Regions from separate parts of the Ensifer sp. ENS02 genome, predicted to be linked through region 2. Evidence: riboswitches for the same ligand, from Rfam matches in the RefSeq annotation. Region 2 holds a riboswitch; each other region holds the start of a gene.

Region 1 (4,208 bases), on a different contig from region 2:
GCCACGGTGCGGTTCTGGCGATCCATTCGCGCGTCCGGCCTTCCGGGTCGGCGTTGCGGGTGATGTCGGTAACGACGGCGGCGATGTCGGCGCCGTGCTCGAAGACGCCGGCGATCCGCTCGACGTTGAGGCCGCCGATGGCGACCAGCGGCAGCAACCCGACACGGTTCCGCCAGGCGGCAAGGCGCGGCAGTCCCTGCGGCGCCCACTTCATAGCCTTGAGAATGGTCGGGTAAACCGGTCCGAGCGCGACATAGTCGGGCTTGGCAGCAAGTGCTGTCTCCAGTTCCGTCTCGTCATGGGTGCTGAGTCCGAGCTTCAGGCCGGCGGCGCGGATTGCAGTAAGGTCGGCCTCCGCCAGGTCCTCCTGGCCGAGATGGACGAAGTCGCAGCCTTCCGCGATCGCCAGTTGCCAGTAGTCGTTGACGATGAGCTGGCAGCCCTGCTCGTCGCAAACGGCCTTGGCCGCGCGGATCTCGCGGCGGATCTCCGCTTCCGTACGATCCTTGACGCGTAGCTGCACCAGCTTGACGCCGAGCGGCACCAGCCGCTCGATCCAATCCGCGCTGTCGACGATGAGATAGAAGGGGTCAAGTTTCACGCAAACACCGCCTTTCCGATGACGGGGGTGGAAGGGACGGCAAAATCGCGCGGTTCGAGCATGCCCGCCTCGAAGGCCTGCCGGCCGGCATCGATCGCGCCCGCGAACGCAGCGGCCATCAGCGCGGGCTTGGCGGCGCCGGCTACAGCGGTGTTGAGCAGGACGGCATCGAAGCCGAACTCCATCACCGTCGTTGCGTGCGAGGGCCGGCCGATGCCGGCATCGACGATCAGCGGCACATCGGGAAAGTTGGCCCGCATTGCCCTGAGCGCCTGGATGTTCTGCGGCCCCATGGCGCTGCCGATCGGCGCGCACCAGGGCATCAGCACCTTGCAGCCGGCTTCCACGAGCCGTTCGGCAACCACGAGATCATCCGTGGTGTAGGGAAAGACTTCGAACCCTTCGGCCGAGAGGATGCGCGCCGCCTCGACCAGCCCGAAGACATCGGGCTGCAGCGTATCGTGGTGGCCGATCACTTCGAGTTTCAGCCAGTTGGTGCCGAAGACCTCGCGCGCCATCTTGGCCGTCAGCACCGCCTCTGACACCGAGTGGCAGCCGGCGGTGTTCGGCAGCACGTGCACGCCGAGCGCCCGGATCAGTTCGAAGAAGGCGCCGCCCTGGCGGCCTCCGGCGGTTTCGCGCCGGAGCGAGACCGTGACGATCTCAGTGCCTGACGATCGCACCGCATCTTCCAGAACGGCGGGGGAGGGGTAGCGGGCGGTGCCGAGCAGCAACCGTGAGCGCAGGTCCTGTCCATAAAGCGTCAGCATGTCTCAGCCTCCTTTCATCGGCGAGAGAATTTCGATCCGGTCCCTGTCGCTGAGCGCATGACCCGAACGGTCGGCCCGGTGCACCAGTTCGCCGTTGACGGCGGTGGCGAGCCAGTCGCCTTCGAAATCAAGGGCGGCCAGAAGCTCGGCGAGGGTGGTGACGGCGAGGTCGTGATCCTCGCCATTGACGGTCAGTCTCATGCGGCATCTCCCTTCAGGTCCTGCGCAAGCGCGAGGTCGGCTGCTTCCGCCGCCAGGGCCGGCGAAAGCAGGAAGCCATGGCGGTAAAGCCCGTTGATCGTGATGGTCTGCCCGGTGCGCAGGGCGCGCGGCAGGTTGTTGGCGAAGGCGGGGCGGACGCCGGCGCCGGTTTCGACGAGGCGCGCTTCGCCGAAGGCCGGATGCAGCGCATAGGCGGCGTTCAGCAGTTCCATGAGGGAGCGGGCGGTGATCGGTCCGCCGTCATCCGTCTCGATCATCGTCGCCCCGCACATGAAGAGGCCGCCGCCGCGCGGCACGATGTAGAGCGGGATGCGGGGATGAATGAGCCTGACCGGCCGCGACAGCTCCACGTCGCTTGTCTGCAGGTAGAGCATTTCACCGCGCACGCCCCGCAGGCCCGGCGTTTCGCCGATGCGTGCCGCGCCGGCGCAGTCGGCGACGAGATCGTGGTGGCCATCGTCGCTCGTCTCATCGAGGAAGGTGACGCCGTGATCGACAAGCTTCTGCCGCAACCGGCTCAGCGCCCGGCGCGGGTCGAGATGCGCCTCACCGGGAAAAAACAGCGCCTCGCGGAAACGTCCGGCAAGCGCCGGTTCCAGCCGTTCGATCGCGGCGGCGTCGAGCCATTCGAAGCCGGAGGTGCGTGAGGCAAAGCGCTTGAGTTCGCCCGCATCCCGTGGCGGGGCGACGACAAGCGTGCCGTTTCGGGAAACCTCGCCTGGCAGGGCGTCGTCCCACCAGTCAATGGCGCTGATGCCCTTCGTCAGCACCACCTCTTCGGCGCTTTCGCGTTCGCACCAGGGTGCCAGCATGCCGCCGGCAAACCAGGAGGCCGCGCCGGCAAAGCCTGGTTTTTGCTCGACAACCGTCACCGCGACACCGCGGGCGCTAAGTTCATGCGCCAGACAGAGCCCTGCGACGCCGGCACCTTTGACGAGGATCCGCATGGCTCAGTGTTCCCGCGAGGCGTGGGCGGGCCGTCGTGAGGGAAGCGGGATGGTGTTGGCGGTGTGCATGCCGAGGCTCCGATTGTGGAGACCCAGTTCACGAGCGAAGGAAGGGCAAGGACGCCTTGCCGTTGAATGGTCGCGTGAAGGCGACGTTTGCGGCAGCGATGTCTGCACCGTCCCTACGCCAGTATGAACTGGATCAGGTTCAACGGGTCACTGCGCCGCGCAAATCGCATAGCAGAATCTCAGCCCCTTAGCGGGACACCCCTGGTGAATGCTCCAAGCTGACCGTTCGGGGCGGTTTTTGTCAAGAGCCAGCATTCGTGTGCGATGTGATCTCATCTGCCGAAAAAAGTATCTATAATTTTTCGACGAGAAAGCGGAAGCGTTGGCGGCGTGCTGAAGGGAGGAGTGTCAGGCGGGCAGAGCGGGTCGAAAAATACCGGAGAAGCCCGGGCTCGTCCTCGTTTCTCGGGTGCGTTACGCCCGATTTCGGAAATGGGAGATGCGACCGATTGATTGGTGATTGTTGCCCCGTCTCGGCGGTTTCCAGATTCACTCACGGTCAAAATACAACCAGAAGGGTATTTGCTAACACAAACTCTCCACCTGGGTGCTTGCGAACTTTGCTCGTCGACAAAATTATAGATAATATCAGATTCTATCTATTTCGCGTTTGCGATGACCTGGAGGACGAGCCGAAATGCTGGACGGAACCCTATCAACTGGCGCTAATTTTACCCCGGGCGACGCGGGCGAATCCCGCTGGACCCAAGCGGAAGCTGAAAAAATCTATAATTTGCCGTTCAACGATTTGCTCTACCGCGCACACACGGTCCATCGTGCGCAGTTCGATCCCAACACCATCCAGATGAGCAGGCTGCTCTCGATCAAGACCGGAGGCTGCGCCGAGGATTGCGGCTATTGCAGCCAGTCCGCCCACTATCCGACCGGGCTCAAGGCATCGAAGCTGATGGAGGTCGAGCGTGTGCTTGCCGAGGCGCGACAGGCGCGCGACGGCGGTGCGACGCGCTATTGCATGGGGGCCGCCTGGCGCAGCCCGAAGGGCCGCGACATGGACGCGATCGTCGCCATGATCGGCGGTGTGCGGGCGCTTGGCATGGAAACCTGCATGACGCTCGGGATGCTGACGCCGGACCAGTCCGCACGGCTCGCCGAGGCCGGGCTCGACTACTACAACCACAATGTCGATACCTCCGAACGCTTCTACGGCGAGATCATCACCACCCGCAGCTTTGCCGACCGGCTGGAGACGCTCGCGAATGTCCGCGACGCCGGCATCAAGGTCTGCGCCGGTGGCATTCTCGGCATGGGCGAAACCGCCGACGACCGGATCTCCATGCTGGTGACGCTCGCCAATCTGCCGGTGCCGCCCGAAAGCGTGCCGATCAACATGCTGATCCCGATCCCGGGCTCGAAGCTGGCCGATGCAGCGCCCGTCGATCCGATCGATTTCGTCCGCACCATCGCGCTTGCCCGCATCCTGATGCCGCTATCGCATGTCCGGCTTTCAGCCGGCCGGACCGACATGAGCGACGAGACGCAGGCGCTCTGTTTCTTCGCCGGCGCCAATTCGATCTTTGTCGGCGAAACCCTGCTGACCGCCGACAATCCCGGCGAGGACCATGATGCGGCGCTCTTCCG
Region 2 (4,208 bases):
CATTGACCAGCAGGTTGTCGCCGCGCCCGTCGGTCAGGTAGTGCGCCAGCGTTTCGTCGAGATTGAGGTCTTCGCGCTTCTGGTCAAGCGTCGCGATTTCGAGATTGGTGCCGAGCTTGACCGTGCCCGTATCCGGTTCGATCTGCCCGGTCAGGATCTTCAGGAGCGTCGTCTTGCCGGCGCCGTTCGGGCCGACCAGACCGATGCGGTCGCCGCGGTGCACGCGGATCGAGAACGGCGCGACGATGGTACGCTCGCCATAGGCCTTGGTGACCTTCTCCGCCTCGATCACCAGCTTGCCCGATTCCTTGGCGTCGGCGGCCGTCGCCTGTACCGTTCCCTGCGGCCCCTTTTGGCCGCGATAGGTCGCCCGCATGGTCTGCAGCTCACCGAGGCGGCGCATGTTGCGCTTACGTCGTGCGGTCACGCCGTAGCGCAGCCAATGTTCCTCGCGCTCGATCGCCTTGCCGAGCTTGTGCTGCTCCAGTTCCTCGGCCTCCAGCACCTCGTCACGCCAGGCCTCGAAATGGGCAAAGCCGCGGTCGAGCCGCCGCGACTGGCCACGGTCGAGCCAGACGGTCGCGGTCGAGACCTTTTCCAGGAAGCGCCGGTCGTGCGAGATCAGAACGAGCGCCGAACGGCTGCGGATCAGTTCGTCTTCCAGCCATTCGATCGTCGGCAGGTCGAGATGGTTGGTCGGCTCGTCGAGCAGCAGGATATCCGGCTCCGGCGCCATGACACGGGCAAGCGCCGCGCGACGCGCTTCGCCGCCCGAAAGGCGCTTCGGGTCTTCCTCGCCGGTCAACCCCAGGTGCTGCAGCAGATAGGCGACGCGATAGGGATCGTCACTCGGGCCGAGTCCTGCCTCGGCATAGGCCTGCACGGTGTCGTAGCCGTCGAAATCCGGCGCCTGGTGCAGATAGCGGATGGTCGCGGAGGGATGGCGGAAGATTTCGCCCGACTGCGCCTCGGCCAGACCCGCGGCAATCTTCATCAGCGTCGACTTGCCCGAGCCGTTGCGGCCGACAAGACAGATGCGGTCGCCCGGTTCGACTTGAAAATTGGCGCCGGCTAGCAGCGGCGCGCCACCGAAGGTGAGGAAGATGTCGTCGAGTTTCAGAATGGGAGGCGCCAAGGCTCAGGCTCCGGAAAGATCATAGGGGCGGGCGAGCACAATGGCGCGACCGCTCTGGAGAGTGAAGCGAAGGGGACCCTCCGCAACGTTGGAAACGGTTCGGGACGAGCCGAACGGCAAGGTGAAATCGTCGAGCGGATAGCGCGCATTGACGATCGAAAGACCGGTAAGCTCGGTCAACCCGAGCACCGAGAAGAGGCAGCCCTTCGGCAAATCAAGGTCGAGCGAGCCGGCCAGCAGCGGATAGGCCTCTTCCTCGCCCGAGGTCATCAACACGGAAAGGCCACGCTCGGCAAGGGCAACAGCATGCAGCAGGTGCATGAAGGCGTGATCACTGCGGGTGCCGCCGAGTGCGCCGGCGAAAATCAGGCGGTCGGCTCCACGCGACAGCGCCGCCTCGACCGCGATCTCCCCGTCCGTCGCGGCCTTCGCCGCCGGATAGGGCTCGCGCGGGACGGAGGCGTAGTCCGCAAGAAGGGCTTCCTCGGTCGAGTCGAAATCACCGACCCAGACATCCGGCACGATGCCGAGCAATCGGGCATGGCGCATGCCGCCGTCAGCCGCAATGAAGCGACTTGCGGCCAGCTGGTGAGCCAGCCGGTCGGTCAGCGAAAGGGCGCCGCCAAGCAGAATGGTGAAGGTCGATCGAGACATGGCAAAGCCCATAGCGCAAAGGACCGCCGAAGGAAAACGAAGAAAACCGTCGAACGAGCGGTTCTCGATATTTTGGTCAGACCATCAATGCCCCTCGGGCACCGGATCGGGGAAAAGCATGCCGGCATAAATGCCGGGGGTCGAATCCGGAATCTCGACGGCGCCGGCCACCCGCTCGTAGAACTTCGCCGGCCCGACGCCGCCGATAATCGCGTAGCCATAGCCGGCCTCGCGCATCGCCGTGAGGCTTGCAAGCAACAGTGCCTCACCGATCCCCTGCCCGCGCATGCTTTCGTCGACGCCGGTCGGACCGAAGAAGCCGAGTGCCGTTACGTCGTGGCAGGAAAAGCCGACGATCTTTTCGTCATGGACAGCGACGTGCATGCGCGTCGGGGTGGAGGAAAAGGCGGCTTCCGCCTCGCCCGCCCATCCGGCACCGAAAGTCCTTTCGATCCAGGAAACAACCAGGCGGCGCTCCGGCGCCATGGCGCGGCGAATGCTGACGCCAAGGCCAAGCTTCGACTGAGGTTCAGCCGGCAGGGCATAAAGTCGAACAAGCATATCGGGCATGACATTTCCTCCTCGCTGCCGTTGTGTAGCGCAGTTGGCGGCATACGCAAACACGCGCCATTGTACTGGCCAGGCGTCCCCTAGCTTCGCCGTAAACATCGCTTGCCATGGGACCGAGGCAGCGGTAAATCTCTTGCCGCTCTAACGGGGTGCCTCCCGACCGCATTGCGGCCGGAGGCTGAGAGGCGTCAAAACGCCAACCCGCGGAACCTGATCCGGCTCATACCGGCGGAGGGATTAGACGCGATCGGATCGATACGCCCTTTTCCCATGCAACAACGAACTTTGGGAGAGAGGTCCTCGCCATGTGCAATTCATCGCAACTTAAATTCTTTAGCCGGCTAGCCCTTGCGACGGCCGCGAGCCTTGTTTTCTCCGGCGCCGCGACCGCCGCCGACGAGACGCTGACGGTGTACACCTATGAGAGCTTCATCACCGAATGGGGCCCGGGCGCCAAGGTCGCAGAAGCCTTCGAGAAGACCTGCGAATGCAAGGTCAACTATGTCGGCGTGGCCGACGGCGTCGAGTTGCTCACCCGCCTGAAGCTCGAAGGCGAGGCTTCCAAGGCCGACATCGTGCTTGGCCTCGACACCAACCTCGTTGCGGAAGCCAAGGCAACGGGCTTCTTCGCGCCGCACGGCGTCGAGGCAACCGGCGTCACCGTTCCCGGCAACTTCTCCGACGACACGTTCCTGCCCTATGACTACGGCCACTTCGCCGTCGTCTACGACACCGAGACGCTGAAGACGCCGCCGAAGAGCCTGAAGGAGCTGGTAGAAGGCGACCCGTCGCAGAAGATCGTCATCGAGGATCCGCGTACGTCGACGCCGGGCCTCGGCCTCCTGCTCTGGGTCAAGGCCGTCTATGGCGATGAGGCGGGTGCCGCCTGGACGAAGCTGAAGGACCGCGTTCTGACCGTCACCCCCGGCTGGTCGGAAGCCTATGGCCTCTTCACCAAGGGCGAGGCGCCGATGGTGCTGTCCTACACCACGTCGCCGGCCTACCACATGGTCGCGGAAAACACCGAGCGCTATCAGGCCGCTGCCTTCTCCGAAGGGCACTACATCCAGATCGAAGTCGCCGGCATGACCAAGAACGCCAAGGAGCCGGAACTGGCAAAGCAGTTCCTCGCCTTCATGACCGGTCCGGACTTCCAGTCGATCATCCCGACGACGAACTGGATGATGCCGGTCGCAGCGACCAAGGAGCCGCTGCCGGACGCCTTCAATAAGCTGGTCAAGCCGGAAAACACCTTCCTCCTGCCCTCGGAAGACGTCGCCAAGAACCGCAAGGCCTGGATCGACGAATGGCTTGCCGCCATGAGCAAGAACTGAGGCCGGATTGTTCGCACTGCGCGAAAATCGTATGACAGTGGTCGCCGGGGCAGCCTGCCTCGGCGTCTTCGTCCTTTTCGTCGGTCTTGCGATCGTCGCCTTGCTGAGCCAGACGGGCGGCGCGAGCGACGATGCGCTGTTCGACGCCTACATCTGGCGCGTCACCCGCTTCACGCTGCTGCAGGCGACCCTCTCGACGTTGCTGTCCGTGCTCTTTGCCATCCCCGTCGCCCGGGCGCTAGCGCGACGACCGCAGTTCCCCGGCCGCATCTGGCTGCTGCGCTTGATGGCGCTGCCACTCGGACTGCCGGTTCTGGTTGGCGCACTCGGGCTGATCGAGATCTGGGGGCGGCAGGGTTTCCTCAATTCCGGCCTGCGCTGGCTCGGCCTCGCGCAGCCCGTCAGCATTTACGGCCTGTTCGGCATCCTGCTTGCCCACGTCTTCTTCAACATGCCGCTTGCAGCGCGCCTGTTCCTGGCCGGGCTCGAGCGCATCCCCGCCGAATACTGGCGCA
Region 3 (4,208 bases), on a different contig from region 2:
TCGTGCGAGATCCGCATCGAGCAGAATTTCGGGCCGCACATGGAGCAGAAATGCGCGACCTTGTGCGCTTCCTTCGGCAGTGTCTCGTCGTGGAAGTTACGGGCCGTCTCCGGGTCGAGCGAGAGGTTGAACTGGTCCTCCCAGCGGAATTCGAAGCGCGCGCGCGATAGCGCGTCGTCGCGCACCTGGGCGGCCGGATGGCCCTTGGCGAGATCGGCGGCATGGGCGGCGATCTTGTAGGTGATGACGCCGACCTTGACGTCGTTGCGATCGGGAAGACCGAGATGCTCCTTCGGCGTGACGTAGCAGAGCATGGCGGTGCCGAACCAGCCGATCATCGCCGCGCCGATGCCCGACGTGATGTGGTCGTAGCCGGGCGCAATGTCCGTCGTCAGCGGTCCGAGTGTGTAGAACGGCGCCTCGCCGCAGACGGCGAGTTGCTTGTCCATGTTCTCCTTGATCTTGTGCATCGGCACGTGGCCGGGGCCTTCGATCATCACCTGACAATCCTTGGCCCAGGCGATCTTGGTGAGCTCGCCGAGCGTTTCGAGTTCGGCGAATTGTGCCGCGTCGTTGGCATCGGCGATCGAGCCGGGGCGCAGGCCGTCGCCGAGCGAGAAGGAGACGTCATAGGCGCGGCAGATGTCGCAGATTTCCTCGAAATGCTCGTAAAGGAAGCTCTCGCGATGGTGATGCAGACACCACTTGGCCATGATCGAGCCGCCGCGCGAAACGATGCCGGTGACGCGATCGACGGTGAGCGGGATGTAGTGCAGCCGGACGCCGGCATGGATGGTGAAATAGTCGACGCCCTGTTCAGCCTGCTCGATCAGCGTGTCGCGATAGACTTCCCAGGTGAGGTCCTCGGCAATGCCGTTGACCTTTTCCAGCGCCTGGTAAAGCGGCACGGTGCCGATCGGAACCGGTGAGTTGCGGATGATCCATTCGCGGATGTTGTGGATGTTGCGGCCGGTCGAAAGGTCCATGACGGTGTCGGCGCCCCAGCGCGTCGCCCAGACCATCTTTTCGACCTCTTCCGCCATCGACGAGGTGACGGCGGAGTTGCCGATATTGGCATTGATCTTCACCAGAAAATTACGGCCGATGATCATCGGCTCGGATTCCGGATGGTTGATGTTGGCAGGCAGGATCGCGCGGCCGCTGGCAATTTCCTGGCGCACGAATTCGGGTGTCACGTGATCGGGGATGTGGGCGCCGAAGCTTTCGCCGTCGCGGACTTTCGCACGCGCCGCGTCGCGGCCGAGATTTTCGCGGATCGCCACGAACTCCATTTCCGGCGTGATGATGCCGGCGCGGGCATAGGCAAGCTGGGTCACTGCGCGGCCGCCCGTGGCCTTCAGCGGCGCATGCTGGAACGGGAAGGTCGGTGTCAGCCTGTCGCCGCTCACAAAGCCGTTGTCCTCGGGGCGGACCACGCGTCCCTCATAGGTTTCCACATCGCCGCGGTCGACGATCCAGTTGCGGCGCAGCCGCGGCAGGCCGTCCTCGATGCGGATCTCGGCGTCGTCGGCGGTGTAGGCGCCGGAGGAATCATAGACCGTAACCGGTTGCTCGCCCGACGTCGGGTGGAGCGCAATCTCGCGCATCGGCACGCGGATATCCGGATGAAGCACGCCCGGCTTGTGGATCTTGCGGGAGGCGGGAAGCGGTCCTTGCGTGACCGTGAGGGCTGCGGGTTTGGTGGCAATATTCATGACGAGGCTCCAAGTTTGCAATTGGAGACCCAGTTCTGATGCCGGAAAGATGAAAGACGCTCCGCCAGATGCTGGACGCACGGAATCCTGGCTTCGATATCTGCACCGTCCCTACGCCAGTATGAACTGGATCAGGTTCAACGGGTCACTGCGCCACAGCCGGCAAGCCGGCCATCCAGCAGAATCTCAGCCCCTTGCGGGACCCCCCTGGTGAATGCCTAGATCATAGCCATCGATCGGCCCGGGTCGTCAAGCGTGAATTCGCCTGCCGACAAAGATGCACCTATTGCGTGTGGTGACGGATTCGGGTTTGACGCTAGCGGCCGGCCTTTTCCGGTGCGGCCCGCTCGGCGTAATCGGCACGGTTGATGCCGTGGCGCTGGAGCTTGTCGTAGAATGTCTTGCGCGGAATGCCGAGCGCCTCGATCGTCGCCTTGACGTCGCCGCGCTGAGCCCGCAACACCTCTTTCAGGATCTCCGCCTCGTAGCGTTCGAGCCGTTCCGGGAGCGCAAATCCAGGCTGTTCGGCGGGCGCAATCGGCTGTCCCAGCGGACCTTCGACACCAAGCGCCACGCGTTCTGCAAAGTGCGAGAGCTCGCGCACATTGCCTGGCCAGGCATGCGTCATCAGATGTCTCTGCACGGCCGATGTGACCACAGGCGCGTCGCGCTTGAAGCGCTCGGCCGCCCGGGTCAGGAAGTGCGAGAAGAGCAGCGGGATATCGTCTCGGCGTTCGCGCAGCGGTGGGATCGACAGCGTTACGACATTCAATCTAAAGTAGAGGTCTTCCCGGAAATCGCCGCGCTGCGCCGGGTCGCCAAGATCGATTTTGGCAGCCGCGATGACGCGGATATCGACCGGACGAACCTGGTTGGTGCCAAGCGGCGTGATTTCGCGCGCTTCCAGAACGCGCAGCATCTTCACTTGAGTCGCCGGTGGCATCGCCTCGATCTCGTCGAGGAACAGCGTGCCGCCGCTCGCATGCTCGATCCGGCCGATGCGCTTCTTCAAGGCGCCGGTGAAGGCGCCCTGTTCGTGGCCGAAGAGTTCGCTTTCGATCACCGTTTCGGGCAGCGCCCCGCAATTCAGCGCCACGAAGTTGCCGTTGCGGCGTCGGCTCCAATTGTGGAGCAGCGTCGCCACCACCTCCTTGCCGCTGCCCGTCTCGCCGGCGACGAGCACGTCGACATCGGTATCGGCAATGTGCCGGATCGTCTGGCGCAAACGTTCCATGACCGGCGTCTGGCCGATCAGCGGCAGGCTGTCGCCGGCCGTCTCGGCGGCCCGTTTCAGCGCGCGGTTTTCCATCACGAGCCGGCGTTTTTCCAGCGCGCGATGCACGCTCTGCACCAGCCGGTCGGCGGCAAAGGGTTTGGGGATGAAGTCGTAGACGCCATCCTGCAGCGCCTGCACTGCCATCGGGATGTCGCCATGGCCGGTCACCAGGATCACCGGCAGATCCGCGTCGAAAGCTTCGATGCGGCGGAAGAAGGCGAGGCCGTCGATGCCCGGCATGCGGATATCGCTGACGACGACTCCGTCGAAATTCGCATCCAGCGTCTTCAACGCTTCGGCAGCGCTGGCAAAAGGGGTAACGGCGAGGCCGGCGAGTTCCAGCGTCTGCGTCATCGCCTTGCGCAGATGGTTGTCGTCGTCGACGAGATAGACGGTCGGCTGCATCGCTCAGGCCCTCTTCAGGCGAACCGTGAAGACGGTGCCCCTGTCGCTGGTTTCGACGGTGATATCGCCGCCATAGTCGGCGACGATCTCCTTGGAGATGGCAAGGCCGAGGCCGAGCCCTTCATCCTTCGAGGTGTTGAACGGCGTGAACAGATCCTCGTGGATGTGCAGGGGAATGCCTGGGCCGTTATCGGCAACGACGAGCAAAACCGTCCCGGAGGGGCTGTCCTTGCAGCGCACGCGGATCTCGGCGTCGCTGCGCGTGCCGAGCGCTTCCAGGGCATTTTGCAAAAGGTTGATCAGCACCTGCTCGAGCCGGATGTGGCTGCCGAGGACGCTGAGGCCATTTTCCGGCAGGTCGATGACGATCGCATCCATGCGGCCGGCAAAGCGGCTGCGCAGCAGCATCATCGCCCCCTCGATCACGTCGCGCATGGGCGTCGGCTCGGCGACGAAGCGGCCCTTGCGAGCGAAGCTTCTGAGTTCGTCGGTGATGGTGCCGACCCGATCGGTCAGTTCGGCGATGCTGACAAGGTTCTCGACCGCGGTCTGCTGCTGGCCGCGTTCGAGGAAGGTGCGGGCGTTGTCGGCATAGGCGCGGATGGTCGCGACCGGCTGGTTGATCTCGTGGGCGACGCCGGCCGCCACCTGGCCAAGGATCGCCAGCCGGTTCGCCTGAACCAGTTCCTGCTGCACCGCCTGCAGCTTCTCGCCGGTACGCCGGTGGTCGGCGATCTCCGTTTCGAGATGATCGCGGGCAAGGCTGAGGTCATGTGTGCGCTCCGCCACGCGGGTCTCCAGCTCGTCGCGCG
Region 4 (4,208 bases), on a different contig from region 2:
GTCTTCTGTAAAGATAAGAATTCCACGAAAGGTAAGTCAGTACCGTTCAGTGTTTTTGCTTGACGTGTCCGTAAGATTAGGACCGAGTTAGTTTCTCGCGTCAACGATCTTGACGTTTTTCGTACTCAAGGTCCCTTGGTTTAAGATCTAAGATCTAAAATATAAGGTCGAAAATATAAAATCAAAGATCAAAGATCTAAAGTCGAGACGGTCGTCGTAAAAGGAGGCTGTTTCCGGAGCAGTGCTGCAGTCAGCGGCCACGGCCAAAACGTCAATGAAGGTGCGCCGTCATCAGGCGCTAGCCGAATACCTCGCGGCGCCATTGTTTGTGTCGAGCGGTGGCAGTCGCCACGAGCGAGACGATATCTATAATGTCAAGTTGCGAAAAAAAGTAGTTAGAGAAGCTGCCAAATGGTCTCGAAAGGCAAAATATCAGACCATTGGGGCAAACTCCGAGAGGTGCCCCAGTAGCGAGACGTCTGGACCGGTCAGAATGCGTTTTGAGTCGCCGAAATAAGCGCCAACCGGATGCAATGAGAACTCACGCGAGGCGGGAGCAAGTGCAGTGGTCAGCCCTCATTTTGACGTTCAAGTCATCAGTCGTGGGAAAGGACGTAGCGCGTTAACTGCGGCAGCATACAAGCATCGAGCTACGATGTACTTCGAACGTGATGCCACTAGGGGATGGTTGGTTCGCCTGCCAAAACCGTCATTTGGCGCTTGCTGGTCTCGATGTCCGGATTGATGGAACATCATTCAAGCGCCAAGGCATCGACCTTGAGCCGATCATCCGCTTTAGCGCTGAAACGAAGGCAATTGAGCGCATAATAGATGGCGAAAAGACACCCGTTTTGCGAAAACCGAAGTCGATTGAGTTGAAAGCGGGGCGGCGAGCGCAAAACACTCGCCGCATTCACCGCCGGCCGGAAATAGCGCTTGACCTGATTGTCAGCCAAAAAAGTGTCTTTGACGAACGTGACATCGCCAAAATTCTCCATCGATACACCGATGATGAGAGGGTGTTTGCCCAACTTATGGCACGTATCCTCCGATCCCCCGAGATCTTCCGCATCGACCGCAAGCGATTAGACTTTGCGACCAGTGCTCGTGTCCCAGCCAGTTACACGACGCGGAAACTGATCCGTCTGGAAGCCGAAATCGCTGAGCGTGCTGCTTGGCTGGCGCGCCAATCAACCCACGGCATCCGGAAAGAGCCGACGCGCGGGATGTCAGCCTCGCGAGTGTCCCCAGAGCAACAGGCGGCCGTAGCCAATGTTACCGGTGCTGGCCGACTTGCTGCGGTTGTTGGTCGTGCCGGCGCCGGCAAGACCACAATGGTGAAACGTTGCGCGGGTATCGAGCGAGACGATAAGTTACGTCCGTCGACGCTCGTACGCGTGCAACGCGTGCTCGAAGACGCAGGAATAGAGTTCATTCCCGAGAATGGTGGCGGTGTTGGCGTTCGCTTTAAGAGACCGCTTTAGGAGCGGGTGATCGCCGGCGTTTTTCCGGTACACGTGCGCTTAGGACTTGGACATTAACGCGCCAAATCTCCGCTGTCTGGGCCCATGAGCGCTTGCGTCGTCGTCTGAGAGAAGTAAAGTCCAAATGTCTGTGAAGTCGAACGCTCAGGCAGAAGGCTCCTCGTGCTCTAAGAGCATGAGGGGCCTTCTTTCTCAGTGAGACACTTTGGATTCTCCCCAATTGCGTTAGCCGGATGCTCCGGCTCTAAACTCCGGCAATTGACATCCCCGCCTACGCTCCCCTAGCATCCCTCCCGCCGAGGGGCGCACTATCACGGTGCTGAGATGGCGGTGAGCCAGACCCTTGAACCTGATCCGGATCATACCGGCGTAGGAACGGCGAGGGCCTTTCTGCTCACCAGCCGTCTCTGCGCTTGTCGACCGGATCTCCGTCCATGTCGGGGAGGTCGCTTTGCTCGTGTCTGTTCTTAAATCAAACCGAAAGGGCTCAGGTCTCAAGCAGGTGGGGCTATGACCGCGATCGCCGTCACCATCGCAGGCTCGGATTCCGGCGGCGGGGCCGGCATCCAGGCGGATCTGAAGACGTTCTCGGCGCTGGGCGTTTATGGCGCCAGCGTGATCACGGCGGTCACGGCGCAGAATACCCGCGGGGTATCTGCGGTGGAGGATATCTCCCCGACCGTCGTTGCGGCTCAGATCGATGCCGTATTTTCCGATCTCGCCGTTAGTGCGGTGAAGATCGGAATGGCCTCGCGGCGGGAGACGATCGAGGTGATTGCGGCCGGTCTGAAACGCTATGGCCGGCTGGCTGTCATCGACCCGGTGATGGTGGCGACCTCCGGCGATCACCTGATGCACCCCGACGCGATCGCGACGCTCAGGGAGGAGTTGCTGCCGCTGGCGCTCATACTGACGCCGAACCTGCCCGAGGCGGCGCTGTTGACCGGACGCGCAATCGCTGAAACCGAGACCGAGATCGCACGCCAGGCCGAGATGCTTCTGAAACTCGGTGCGCGTTCGGTGCTGATGAAGGGCGGGCATGGCAAGGGCAAGGATGCAACCGACGTTCTCTTTGGCGAGCGGGACGTCCTCAACCTGTCGCGGCCTCGGATCGAAACCAGGAACGATCACGGCACCGGGTGCACCCTCTCGGCCGCAATCGCTGCGGGTCTTGCCAAGGGCAAGTCGATCGAGGATGCGGTCGTCGCTGCCAAGGCCTACTTGCATGACGCGTTGGTCGCTGCCGATCGTCTGACTATCGGACAGGGGCGGGGGCCGGTGCATCATTTTCATCATTGGTGGGGCGACGACAAAGGGTCGGGCGCCGCGGCATCGAACGTAGCCGAAGCCCAGGGCGCTCTTGGCCGTGCTTCGCGATCTGGCTGAGCAGTGTGGGCTTCTGGCCTATCTCAGGCCACTGCCGCGCTCGGCAGGGCCGGTTGCTCGCCCTTGAGCATTTTCCGATAGAGCGCCACATGTTCCCGCGCGCAATCGACATGGCTCGTCGGTCGCCGAAGTGTCGCACGCAGATTGTCCCATGCCCGTGGCGCGCCCAAAACGTCGATCAGGCGGTCGGCGAGATCCTGGGCGCTGCCGGCGCGGAAGTGATAGCCATCCAGCCGGTCGCGAACCTTTTCGGCCATGCCGCCGATATCCGAACACAGGATCGGCCGGCCGTGATGTAGTGCCTCCTGGATGACAACGGGCGAGTTTTCCCACCAGACCGAGGGCATCACCACCCAGTCAACCGAGCGCATCAGCCGCGGCATGTCCTGGTTCTGGTAGGCGCCATAGAAGCGCACACGGCGACCGGCGTCCTCGATCAGTTTCGCCACCTTCTCCTGGTAGTCCTTCGGCTGACGCTCGAGGTTCCCGCCAAAGATCATCAGCGAGGAATCATCGCCCCAGATGTCGTCCGGCACACGCGATACCGCGTCGATCAGCACGTGAACGCCCTTGAATGGCGTCATCTGCCCGAAATAGGCAAAACGGTTACGCCGCGCCGTTGGTGACGGCAATTCACGAGCCGGCGCCTTGTCGCCCAGGACGATGCCGTTTTCGATCACGAAAATTTTTGCGGCTTCGAGCCCCCATTCGACATAGCGGTTGGCGAGAAAGGCGCTCGGCGCGATGAAGGCATCGGCGAGATTGAGCATGCCGCGCACGAACTGTTCGCGGCGAACGAAGCGCGACACCGGGATTTCGGGGAAGCACGTGTGGCAGCTGATCGGCGAGGCGCCGTTGCAAAGCTGGCCCGAGGGGCGTTTCACCATTTGCCCGTGATTGTGGCAGATCGGCAGATACTCATGGAACGTCACGACGATGCGCGCCTTGGGCAGGGCATCACGAACGGCGTAGAGCGCTTCCAGGCCGAAGCCGAGGATATGATGGAAGTGAACGATGTCCGGCTTGATGTCGCCGACGAAGCGCAAGAGGTCGCGGCGGATCGCGTCCGTATCGCCGTTGGAGAGGAAGAAATGATCGAAGTCTTCGGCGTGGTAGAGCACTTCGTCCATGGCAAGACGCAGGCTCATCAGCGCGGAGGCGCCATGGCGCGGAACCGGACTGCCGACACGGGCAAGGTAGATCGATTCCACGCCCGATAGGCCGTTCAGCGCCTTGTGAAGGCCATGCGAAGCAATTTCGGCCCCGCCAAGCGAATGGGTCGGGTGGCCATGGGAGACCACCAGTACGCGGAGTTTTTCGCTCATGCGTCAGTCTCCT

The links. A riboswitch is a leader RNA that binds a small molecule or an ion and turns the genes downstream of it on or off. The one in region 2 is predicted to bind thiamine pyrophosphate.
Region 1: linked by a shared signal. The riboswitch ahead of thiO (glycine oxidase ThiO) and the one ahead of thiB (thiamine ABC transporter substrate binding subunit) in region 2 are both predicted to bind thiamine pyrophosphate.
Region 3: linked by a shared signal. The riboswitch ahead of thiC (phosphomethylpyrimidine synthase ThiC) and the one ahead of thiB (thiamine ABC transporter substrate binding subunit) in region 2 are both predicted to bind thiamine pyrophosphate.
Region 4: linked by a shared signal. The riboswitch ahead of thiD (bifunctional hydroxymethylpyrimidine kinase/phosphomethylpyrimidine kinase) and the one ahead of thiB (thiamine ABC transporter substrate binding subunit) in region 2 are both predicted to bind thiamine pyrophosphate.

The regions. Positions count from the first base shown of each region.
Region 1 is NZ_JACVAO010000004.1:438,971-443,178, forward strand. Features, by position in the region: gene IB262_RS11630 (thiamine phosphate synthase) at 1-601, opposite strand, end outside; gene IB262_RS11635 (thiazole synthase) at 598-1,371, opposite strand; gene thiS (sulfur carrier protein ThiS) at 1,375-1,572, opposite strand; gene thiO (glycine oxidase ThiO) at 1,569-2,540, opposite strand; TPP riboswitch at 2,702-2,822, opposite strand; gene bioB (biotin synthase BioB) at 3,247-4,208, shown strand, end outside.
Region 2 is NZ_JACVAO010000007.1:238,672-242,879, forward strand. Features, by position in the region: gene IB262_RS16880 (ABC-F family ATP-binding cassette domain-containing protein) at 1-1,135, opposite strand, end outside; gene IB262_RS16885 (thiamine diphosphokinase) at 1,139-1,789, opposite strand; gene IB262_RS16890 (GNAT family N-acetyltransferase) at 1,874-2,359, opposite strand; TPP riboswitch at 2,495-2,613, shown strand; gene thiB (thiamine ABC transporter substrate binding subunit) at 2,665-3,693, shown strand; gene thiP (thiamine/thiamine pyrophosphate ABC transporter permease ThiP) at 3,701-4,208, shown strand, end outside.
Region 3 is NZ_JACVAO010000012.1:119,037-123,244, forward strand. Features, by position in the region: gene thiC (phosphomethylpyrimidine synthase ThiC) at 1-1,715, opposite strand, end outside; TPP riboswitch at 1,806-1,934, opposite strand; gene IB262_RS24815 (sigma-54 dependent transcriptional regulator) at 2,032-3,396, opposite strand; gene IB262_RS24820 (ATP-binding protein) at 3,400-4,208, opposite strand, start outside.
Region 4 is NZ_JACVAO010000005.1:204,448-208,655, forward strand. Features, by position in the region: gene IB262_RS12675 (MobA/MobL family protein) at 672-1,484, shown strand; TPP riboswitch at 1,774-1,877, shown strand; gene thiD (bifunctional hydroxymethylpyrimidine kinase/phosphomethylpyrimidine kinase) at 1,995-2,870, shown strand; gene IB262_RS12685 (glycosyltransferase family 4 protein) at 2,894-4,195, opposite strand; gene IB262_RS12690 (hypothetical protein) at 4,192-4,208, opposite strand, start outside.